Regions from separate parts of the Mesorhizobium sp. M0854 genome, predicted to be linked through region 2. Evidence: predicted binding sites of a transcription regulator. Region 2 holds the regulator's gene; the other holds the start of a gene.
The links. Region 2 encodes HrcA, which represses chaperone genes, less so after heat shock. Its sites were predicted from a motif close to GTTAGCACTCNCNNNNNGNGAGTGCTAAC; they were not measured.
Positions count from the first base shown of each region.

Region 1 (5,410 bases), on a different contig from region 2:
CTCCCCCGCCGCCAACCCGGCGACGCTTGCCTCGGTCTCCAGCTCGATGCGGGTCAGCGTCGGTCCGGCCGCGGTGGCGCCGAGATGCGCTTTGGCGATCGTGTGGATGCGTGCGGGAGTGTAACCTTCGCGGCCGAGGACGGTGCTCAGCGCCATCGAGAAGCAGCCGGCATGCGCCGCCGCAATCAATTCCTCGGGGTTGGTGCCGGGACCGTTCTCGAAACGCGACGGGAACGAGTAGGCGCCTTCGAAGACGCCGCTGCCGAGCTTCAGCCGGCCCGAACCTTCCTTCAACGATCCCTGCCATTGGGCCTCTGCTTCACGAATGGTCATTGTGTCTCTCCTTTGATTTGAGGGTCGATCAGATTTTGGGGCGGACCAGTCAGGCGCCGTTGACGACCACTTTCCCGAAGACGTCGCCTTGCTGGAAATAGCGGTAGGCGTCGTTGGCCTCGTCGAAGGCGAACACCTTGTCGATGACAGGCTTAAGCCGATGCACCGAGATGGCGCGCAGCATGGCTTCGAGGTTGGTGCGATTGCCGACGAACAGGCGGCTGATGGTGGCGAGGCTGCGCTGGTAGACCGGGCCGGGGATCTGCACCGTCCCGCCTTTCGCATCCTGTATGGTGAGAAGCACGATGCGCCCGTAAAGCGCGCAGGCGATCATCGATTGCGCGAAGGTCGGCGGGCCGCCGGTCTCGACGACGAGGTCGATGCCGCCGGTCTGCTCGCGCACCGCAGCACCCCATTCCGGCATGTCGGCGGTCGAGACGACGAGGTCGGCGCCCAGCGCCCGCAGCCGGTCCAGCTTCTCGTTGCGCGAGCTGACTGCCACGACACGGCAGCCGAGCAGCTTGGCGAATTGCAGCGCAAATAGCGCGACGCCACCTGAACCGATGACAAGAACCCATTGGCCGGGCTTCGGCATTTCGGCCGCCGTCACGGCATTCCAGGCGGTCAGGCCGGCGCAGGTTAGTGTCGCCGCTTGATGCCAGTCGAGATGATCGGGAAGCCGCACCGCCCATTGCTCGTCGAGCACGGCGTATTCGGCCAGCATCCCGTCCAGCGTGCAGCCGAGCTGGTCGATCAGACCGGCATTGATGCGGCCATCGATCCAGCGCGCAAAATAACTGCCGGTGACGCGGTCGCCGACGGCAAAGCGGGTGACGGCCTCGCCGACGGCAACGACTTCGCCGGCGCCGTCGCTCAGTGGGATAACGCCTTGGCGCGGCGCCAGCGGGTAGGTGCCGTTGAGGATCATCGTATCGCGGCGGTTGAGCGAAGCGGCGCGGACACGCACGACGATCTCGTGCGGCTTCGGCGTCGGCTGCGCCTCGTCGCGCATCACCAGGCACTTGGTCCCGCAGGTTTCTTCAAGACGATAACTGCGCATTTGCCTCTCGCATATGTAGACTGATCTACATATTATATAGACCGATTGTCATATTCGAGGCAAGGCCTATAATGCTCACTCCTGACAGAGGTTGACATGGCGAACGACACCCGTACCCGCATACTCGAGACCACGGGGCGCCTGCTTCGGCAGCGCGGCTATCACGGCACTTCGCTCAACGACATATTGAGCGCCTCAGGCGCGCCGAGAGGCTCGCTCTATTTTCATTTTCCGGGCGGCAAGGACCAGCTGGTCATCGAGGTGACGCGCGACAGCGTCGAGGACGTCTCGAAAAGGCTGGGCGAGGCCCTTGCGGCCGAAAAGGACCCGGCGGTGGCCGTCCACCACATCTACCAGTCGGTCGCGCGCATGCTGGAAGACAATCGGTTCACGCTCGGTTGCCCGATCGCGCCCGTGGTCTTGGACTCGCCGATCGACATGCCGGAACTGGCCGAATTGTGCCGGTCCGCCTTCGAGCAATGGATAGGCTTGCTCAGGGCGGCCTTCGTCAGGGCAGGGGTGCCCGAGCGACGCGCGCACGCGCTGGCGCTGCTGGTCGAATCATCGCTGGAAGGGCTGATGGTGATCGCACGCGCCACCCACGACCGCGCCCCGGTGCTGGCGGTAGCCGATGAGGTCGCGGCGCTGATTGAGGGCGCTTTGCCGGCCAAGAGTGCCACTGCCGCGGTGCATTGATATCGCCGCTTGAGCCGGGGCAGCCCGCTATGAAGCAAACAAAAAGGGCGGCATCGCTGCCGCCCTTTCCGAAAGCTTGCGAGATTGGCTGGATTAGAAATCCATGCCACCCATGCCGCCCATGCCGCCGCCGCCCATGCCGCCAGGCATGCCGCCGCCAGCCGACTCCTTCTTCGGAGCCTCCGCGATCATGGCTTCGGTGGTGACCAGCAGGCCGGCGACCGAGGCCGCGTCCTGCAGAGCCGTGCGCACAACCTTGACCGGATCGACGATACCCATGGCGATCATGTCGCCATATTCGCCGGTCTGGGCGTTGTAGCCGAAGGTTGCCCCCTTGTTCTCAAGGATCTTGCCGGCAACGATCGATGCTTCCGCACCGGCGTTGGCCGCGATCTGGCGGGCCGGAGCCTGCAGCGCGCGGCGCACGATGTTGATGCCGGCGGCCTGGTCGGAGTTGGCGCCGGTTGCCTTGATGCTCAGCGAAGCGCGCAGCAGTGCGACGCCGCCGCCGGGAACGATGCCTTCTTCGACGGCCGCGCGGGTCGCGTTGAGGGCGTCATCGACGCGGTCCTTCTTTTCCTTGACTTCCACTTCGGTCGCACCGCCGACGCGGATGACGGCAACGCCGCCCGCCAGCTTGGCGAGACGTTCCTGCAGCTTCTCCTTGTCGTAGTCCGAGGTGGTCTCCTCGATCTGCTGCTTGATCTGGGCGACGCGGCCCTGGATTTCGGCCTTCTTGCCGGCGCCGTCGACGATGGTGGTGTTCTCCTTGGAGATCGACACCTTCTTGGCGCGGCCGAGCATGTTCAGGCCGACATTCTCGAGCTTGATGCCGAGGTCTTCGGAAATGACCTGGCCACCGGTGAGGATGGCGATGTCTTCCAGCATGGCCTTGCGGCGATCACCAAAGCCCGGCGCCTTGACGGCGGCGATTTTCAGGCCACCGCGCAGCTTGTTGACGACCAGCGTGGCCAGGGCCTCGCCTTCGACATCTTCCGAGATGATGACCAGCGGCTTCGAGGTCTGCACGACGGCCTCGAGGATCGGCAGCATGGCCTGCAGATTGGAGAGCTTCTTCTCGTGGAGAAGAATGTAGGCGTCTTCCAGATCCGCAACCATCTTCTCGGCGTTGGTGACGAAGTAGGGCGAGAGATAGCCGCGGTCGAACTGCATGCCTTCAACGACTTCAAGCTCGGTCTCGGCGGTCTTTGCTTCCTCGACGGTGATGACGCCCTCATTGCCGACCTTCTGCATCGCTTCCGCGATCATCGAGCCGACCGACACGTCGCCATTGCCGGCGATGGTGCCGACCTGGGCAACCTCTTCCGAGGTCTTGATCTTCTTGGCGTTCTTGATCAGCGTCGCGACGACGTCGGCGACGGCGAGGTCGATGCCGCGCTTGAGGTCCATCGGGTTCATGCCGGCGGCAACCGACTTGTGGCCTTCCTGGACGATCGACTGTGCCAGAACGGTCGCGGTGGTGGTGCCGTCGCCGGCGATGTCGTTGGTCTTCGAAGCAACTTCGCGGACCATCTGCGCGCCCATGTTTTCGAACTTGTCCTCAAGCTCGATTTCCTTGGCGACGGTGACGCCGTCCTTGGTGATGCGCGGTGCGCCGAACGACTTGTCGATGACGACGTTGCGGCCCTTGGGGCCGAGCGTGACCTTCACCGCGTCGGCGAGGATGTTGACGCCGCGCAGCATGCGCTCACGAGCGTCGCGGGAGAATTTTACGTCTTTGGCAGCCATTTTTAGCTCCTGGCAGGGGCTTGGATTGAGCCCGAAGATTTAAATGAGGGTGAGGCCGATATTCAGCCGATGATGCCCATGATGTCGGATTCCTTCATGATCAGAAGGTCTTCGCCATTGAGCTTGACTTCGGTGCCCGACCACTTGCCGAACAGGATGCGGTCGCCGGCCTTGACGTCCAGCGGGACGAGCTTGCCGGCTTCGTCGCGGGCGCCGGAACCGACGGCGATGATCTCGCCTTCCTGCGGCTTTTCCTTAGCCGTATCGGGGATGATGATCCCGCCCGCGGTCTTGGATTCGGATTCGACCCGACGAACGACCACGCGGTCATGAAGCGGGCGGAACTTCGACTTTGCCATTTTTTATTCCTCGATGAGAATGGTGAGAACAGTTCCTCCGTCCGGCGGCGCCGGACATGTGGTTAGCACTCATCTTGGGGGAGTGCTAACGTGGCGCTGAAATAGGCTGGCAACTCGCGCGAGTCAAGGCGCCCGCTGGGCATAATCAGGACAATTGCTTCAAACGGATACTTGACCAAGTCAACTAAATCGCTGATCTTGCCGGGAGGAGGATGCCATGACCATTCATCATCACCCAGGCAAGGAGCGGATCGACGCGGTGCGGGCCTTCAACCGCTTCTACACCCGCCAGATCGGGCTGCTCGACGAAGGGCTGCTGAAAAGCACCTTCTCGCTGACCGAGGCGCGGGTGCTCTATGAGCTGGCGCATCGCGATGGCCTGACCGCCACCGACCTTGCGCGCGATCTCGGCCTCGATGCCGGTTATCTCAGCCGGCTGCTGAAGAAGTTCGAGGAGCGTGACCTGGTCGAGCGCGCCACGATCGAGGCGGATGCACGGCGCTCGTCGATCGCGCTGACCAAGGCCGGGCGGCAGGCCTTCGCGCCGCTGAACCAGGGTTCGCACGACCAGGTCGCGGCTTTGCTCGAACGGCTTTCGGTTGCCGAACAGGACAGGCTGGTCAAGGCCATGCAGACGGTGCAGCGTTTGCTGGGCGGAAGCGCCGAGCCCAAAATTCCCTATATGCTGCGGCCTCTGCAAGTCGGCGACATCGGCTGGATCATTCATCGCCAGGGCCTGCTCTACGCGCAGGAATATGGCTGGGACGAAACCTATGAAGCGCTGGTCGCCGAAATCCTCGGTGCCTTCGTCAAATTCTTCGATCCGAAATGGGAACGCAGCTGGATCGCCGAGCGGGAAGGGGAGGTCGTCGGCTCGGTCTTCGTCGTGCGCCAGTCGGACGCGGTGGCGAAGTTGCGCCTGCTCTATGTCGAGCCGTCGGCGCGCGGCCTCGGCATCGGCAAGCGGCTGGTCGAGGAATGTATCGGCTTCTGCCGCGCCACGGGTTACAGGACACTGACGCTGTGGACCAACGACGTACTCGCCGCCGCCCGCCACATCTATGAGGCTGCGGGCTTTAAATTGACCAACGAGGAGCGCCACCATTCCTTCGGCAAGGATCTGGTCGGCCAGAACTGGAATTTGGAGCTGTAGCAGCGCCGCAGAATTTCGAGCATCGGCCTGGGGCGGTCGCTCAGGTCGCAGGCTTAATGT
Region 1 is NZ_JAMYOL010000003.1:313,258-318,667, forward strand. It holds gene NKH99_RS07305 (OsmC family protein) at 1-333, opposite strand, end outside; gene NKH99_RS07310 (zinc-dependent alcohol dehydrogenase family protein) at 383-1,393, opposite strand; gene NKH99_RS07315 (TetR/AcrR family transcriptional regulator) at 1,490-2,089, shown strand; gene groL (chaperonin GroEL) at 2,183-3,838, opposite strand; gene groES (co-chaperone GroES) at 3,901-4,197, opposite strand; gene NKH99_RS07330 (bifunctional helix-turn-helix transcriptional regulator/GNAT family N-acetyltransferase) at 4,415-5,350, shown strand; gene NKH99_RS07335 (FAD-binding oxidoreductase) at 5,391-5,410, opposite strand, start outside.
Region 1: groES (co-chaperone GroES) is a predicted target of HrcA. The motif match lies at 4,259-4,287, and genes of this name have one in related genera.

Region 2 (5,410 bases):
TTCTGGCTTGGCGCTTTCGGGCCGTTCCGCCACGCCGGCGCCGTTCGAAGCGGATTGGGCGGGGTCGGCTGCCGGCATGTCTCGCGGCCCAATCAGGCGTCGGACGCCAGGCCTGTCGGCGTGCCAATCGCCAAACGCGGCTTCGCCGTTGAGCACATTCTGGTCCGCCTGCTGGGCGGCTGCCGGTGTCGCAACAAGGAGGGCAGCGGCCAAGGCCGCAAAGCCGCCAGGTCGGATCATCAACGTCCTCCGGGATTCGCCTCGAACAGAGGCAAACGGCATCAGGCATTGATCGTTCCAAGCGGCCGCCCAGCACACGAGGATTTGAAGCCGAACCCGTTCAGTTGCCAGAGGCGTAAAAGTCGTCGTCGAGGCGCTTTTCCAGCGCGACCAGATCGGCCGGCAGCGGTAAACCCATCGCCCGCATCTCTTGCAGCTTCTCGCGCAACTGCTCTTGTACCTCGTGCTGATCCTCTGGCTGGTTGATCATTTCTTCGAGCAGCAGACTGATCTGGGCCTTGAACGATTCCAGCGCCATTCTTTTCTCCTCCTTGCGGCAGGCCCGCGGCGGCTCCTAGCTCAGCATGCGCGAAATCAGCTGCGCCGTATAGTCGACCATCGGTACTATGCGCGCATAATTCAGCCGCGTCGGCCCGATGACGCCGAGCGCACCGACGACACGCGCGTCCTTGTCGCGATAGGGTGCCACCACCAGCGAGGAGCCAGACAGCGAAAACAGCTTGTTTTCCGAACCGATGAATATGCGCACGCCTGGGCCTGCCTCGGCGAGGTCGAGAAGCTGGATCAGCCCATCCTGCGTCTCCAGATCCTCAAACAGATGCCGCAGCAATTCTATGTCGGCCTGGGCAGTGACGTTTTCCAGGAGATTGGCGCGACCGCGCACGATAAGCCGCCCAGGCACGCCGCTTTCAGCGCCTGCCCAGACCGCCAGGCCCTTCTCGACCAGATCCTGCGACAGCGTGTCGAGGGCCGCCCTGGTCTCTTCCTTGATGCGGGCGATCTCGACCCGCGCCTCGGCCAGGGTGCGACCGCGGATATGGGCGTTGAGGAAGTTAGAGGCTTCGTGCAATTGCGAGATGGTGATGCCGGCGGGCAGATCGATGACGCGATTTTCGACGTCGCCGTTCTGCGAGACCAGCACGGCCAGCGCCTTGGTCGGCTCGAGCTGGATGAATTCGATGTGCTTAAGCGCCGCCTCATTCTTGGCGGCGAGCACGAGGCCGGCGCCGCGCGACATGCCGGACAGCATCTGGCTGGCCTCGGTCAGCATATGCTCCAGAGTTGCGCCCGAGCCGGAGGCGCGCACCTGGGCCTCGATGGTGCGGCGCTCCTCGTCGGAGAGGTCACCAAGTTCCATGAAAGCATCGACGAAGAAGCGCAGGCCTGCCTGGGTCGGCAGCCGGCCAGCCGAAATGTGCGGCGCATAGATCAGGCCGAGATGCTCAAGGTCGCTCATCACGTTGCGGATGGTGGCCGGCGACAGCGACGACGGCAGGATGCGCGACAGGCTGCGCGAACCGACCGGCTCGCCATCCCTCAAATAGGAATCGACGATGCGCCGGAAGATGTCGCGCGAACGCATGTCGAGCGATTGAAGCGCGGGCGATTGCAGCGCGTGCGACGGGAGCACGTGCGACTGCAAACCGGGATCGACTGCCTTTGTCATTTCGAGCCAAAACCTCCGCCCCGAAGATATAGACTTCCGCGGTGTCGGCGCAACCGGTCCATTTTCCTTTGCGCGTCACGCCCCGTGCGGCTACAAGCCGGCCAAGATTCCCCGGCCAAGATTCCGAAGAAAGAAAGAAGCCTGAATGCGCCCTTCCAAACGCCAATTCGACGAAATGCGCCCCATCTCCTTCGAGCGCGGCGTCTCCAAGCATGCGGAAGGCTCGTGCCTGGTGAAGTTCGGCGACACGCATGTGCTGTGTACGGCCAGCCTGGAGGAAAAGGTGCCGGGCTGGATGCGCAACTCCGGCAAGGGCTGGGTGACGGCGGAATACGGCATGCTGCCGCGTTCGACCGGCGAGCGCATGCGCCGCGAGGCTTCGTCCGGCAAACAAGGCGGCCGCACGCTGGAAATCCAGCGGCTGATCGGCCGCTCCCTGCGCGCCGTGGTCAATCTGCAGGCGCTCGGCGAGCAGCAGATCACCGTCGACTGCGACGTGATCCAGGCCGACGGCGGCACGCGCACCGCTTCGATCACCGGCGGCTGGGTGGCGCTCTACGACTGCCTGCGCTGGATGGAAGCCCGCCAGATGGCGAGCCTGAGCAAGGTGCTGAAGGATCACGTTGCGGCAATCTCCTGCGGAATCCATGATGGCCAGCCGGTCATCGACCTCGACTACATCGAGGATTCCTCGGCCGGCACCGACGCCAATTTCGTCATGACCGGCAAGGGCGGCATCGTCGAGATCCAAGGCACGGCCGAGGGCGAGCCGTTCTCGGAAGAGCAGTTCGCGGCGCTGATGGGGCTCGCCAAGAAAGGCATTCAGCGCCTGGTCAGCTTGCAGCAAATGGCGGTGGCTTAGCTGCGGTCCAATATTGATGAGATTGGCGATCCTGTGACTCCTTCCGCAATCCTGGAATCAGCACTCTACGTGACCGACCTTGCTGCCGCGGAACGGTTCTATTCGGGCGTGCTCGGGCTCGATCTGCTCGGTAAGGTCGATGGCAGGCATCTCTTCTTCCGCTGCGGCGACGGCGTGCTGCTTATCTTCAATGCCGAGGCCACCAAAGTGCCGCCGCGGGCCGACGCCAAGCTGCCCGTGCCGCCGCATGGCGCGGTCGGCCAGGGCCATCTTTGCTTCGCCGCAAGCGCGGATGAAATCCCACGCTGGAAAGCGCATCTTGAGGCGAAGAAAATCGCCATCGAAAGCGAGTTCGAGTGGCCGCAAGGCGGCCGCTCGATCTATATTCGCGATCCCTCCGGCAATTCGATCGAATTCGCCGAGCCACGAATTTGGGGCATCTGATGCATTCGCCAACTATTCATTCGCTTGATGGGCATAAGATCATCGTCGCAAGCCACAACGCCGGCAAATTGCGAGAATTCGCCGATCTGATGGCGCCATTCGGCATTGAAGCGAAGTCCGCAAAGGAATACGGCCTGCCGGAACCGGACGAGACCGGCACCACTTTCGAGGAGAACGCCCTCATAAAAGCCTTGGCCGCCGCCAAGGCCACTGGATTGCCGGCGCTGTCGGACGATTCCGGCCTGTGTGTCGATGCGCTCGACGGCGCACCGGGCGTCTACACCGCCAACTGGGCTGAGACGCCGGACGGCTCCCGCGACTTCGGCATGGCCATGCAGCGCACGGAAGTGGCCTTGCAAGAAGTTGGCGCGATCACGCCTGCCCAGCGCAAGGGCCGCTTTGTCGCGGTCATCTGCCTGGCCTTCCCCGATGGCCAGGCGGAATATTTTCGCGGTGAGGTCGAGGGCACGCTGGTATGGCCGCCGCGCGGCGAGCTCGGCTTCGGCTACGATCCGGTGTTCTTGCCCGATGGGTTCGAGAAGACCTTCGGCGAGATGAGCGCGAAGGACAAGCATGGCTGGAAGCCCGGCCAGCCAACCGCATTGTCGCACCGTGCCCGCGCCTTCCAGAAATTCGCGCAAGCCCGATTGGCCGCCGTATGACCATGCTGCTCGACCGCAGGCCTGGTTTCGGCGTCTACGTCCACTGGCCGTTCTGCGCGGCCAAATGCCCGTATTGCGACTTCAACAGCCATGTCCGCCACCAGCCGGTCGACCAGGAGCGTTTTGCCCGCGCCTTCGAGACCGAGCTGGCGACGATGCGCGGCCGCACCGGGCCGCGCGAGGTGACCAGTATCTTTCTTGGCGGCGGCACGCCATCGCTGATGAAACCGCAGACCGTGGCGGCGGTGCTGGATGCAGTGGCGAAGAACTGGACGGTGTCTGATGGCATCGAGGTGACACTGGAGGCCAATCCCTCCTCCGTCGAGGCCGAGCGCTTTCGCGGCTATCGCGCGGCCGGCGTCAACCGGGTGTCGCTTGGCGTGCAGGCGCTGCACGACAAGGATCTGCGCTTCCTCGGCCGTTTGCACAATGTCAATGAGGCCCTGCATGCGATCGGCCTGGCGCGCGAGATATTCCCACGGCTGTCGTTCGACCTGATCTACGCGCGGCCCGGTCAGACGCCGGAAGCGTGGCAGGCGGAGCTCGAGCAGGCGATCGGCCACGCCGCAGACCATCTGTCGCTCTATCAGCTGACCATCGAGGAAGGCACGCCGTTCCATGCGCTGCATGCGGCAAGGAAGTTCATCATTCCAGACAATGAGCTTGCCGCCGATCTCTATGCGTTGACACAGGAGATCACCGCCGCGCGCGGACTGCCGGCCTACGAGATTTCCAATCATGCCAGGCCCGGCGCCGAAAGCCGGCACAATCTCACCTACTGGCGTTATGGCGAATATGTCGGCGTCGGTCCCGGCGCGCATGGCCGGTTCGTCGAAAATGGCCGGCGCGTGGTGACGATCGCCGAGAAAATGCCGGAGACCTGGGCCAATCTGGTCGAGGCCAAGGGCCATGGCGTTACCGGCGGCGAGATCCTGACGCGGTCGGAAGAGGCCGACGAGTTCCTGCTGATGGGGCTGAGGCTGGCGGAAGGCATCGACCTTTCCCGCTACGAGGCATTTTCAGGGCGCGGCCTGTCGACGGCACGGCTGTCGGTGCTGCAGGACGAAGGCCTGGTGACGCCGATCGGCAATGCCCGCCTGCGTGCCACGCCGGCCGGCATGATCGTGCTCGATGCGGTCGTGGCGGATTTGGCCAGATAGCGCGTTGAAGAACGTTCTCTTCATCTGCAGCCAGAATCGCTTGCGCAGCCCGACGGCGGAGCAGGTGTTTTCCAAGCGGCGGGACATCGAGGTCGCTTCGGCCGGCACTAATCACGATGCCGACATTCCGTTGACGCATGAACTCGTCGCCTGGGCCGACATCATCTTCGTGATGGAAAAAATGCACCGCGCCAAACTGCAGCAGAAATTCAAGACAAGCCTGAAAAAGGCTCGAGTAATCTGCCTCGATATTCCCGACGACTATGCATTCATGGACCCGGCTCTGGTGGGCCTGCTGGAGGCGCGTGTCTCGAAGTATCTGGGTTGAATGATACATCGCGGAGCATGCGCAACCGCGCTTTCGAGAGCTGTCTCGACCAATCGCGAAGGTCTGCGGTGGTCAAGCCTCGTGCTTGTGGCGGTGTTTGGCGCGATCTTTTTCGCTGGTCTCTCCGGAACGGGCCGGCTTGATCTCGCTTTTGTCGCGTGAGGCATGGTGCTGGTCGTCTGTGGAATGTGACGCTGCGCCATCGCGGGCGCTTTTTGTTTCGAGGCGGGTGATGAAAATGTCGAAGCGATTGGGCATCGTCCGGTC
Region 2 is NZ_JAMYOL010000004.1:57,711-63,120, forward strand. It holds gene NKH99_RS08735 (PQQ-dependent sugar dehydrogenase) at 1-240, opposite strand, end outside; gene NKH99_RS08740 (hypothetical protein) at 341-538, opposite strand; gene hrcA (heat-inducible transcriptional repressor HrcA) at 575-1,687, opposite strand; gene rph (ribonuclease PH) at 1,833-2,549, shown strand; gene NKH99_RS08755 (VOC family protein) at 2,583-2,993, shown strand; gene rdgB (RdgB/HAM1 family non-canonical purine NTP pyrophosphatase) at 3,008-3,655, shown strand; gene hemW (radical SAM family heme chaperone HemW) at 3,652-4,815, shown strand; gene NKH99_RS08770 (low molecular weight protein tyrosine phosphatase family protein) at 4,820-5,143, shown strand; gene NKH99_RS08775 (hypothetical protein) at 5,409-5,410, opposite strand, start outside.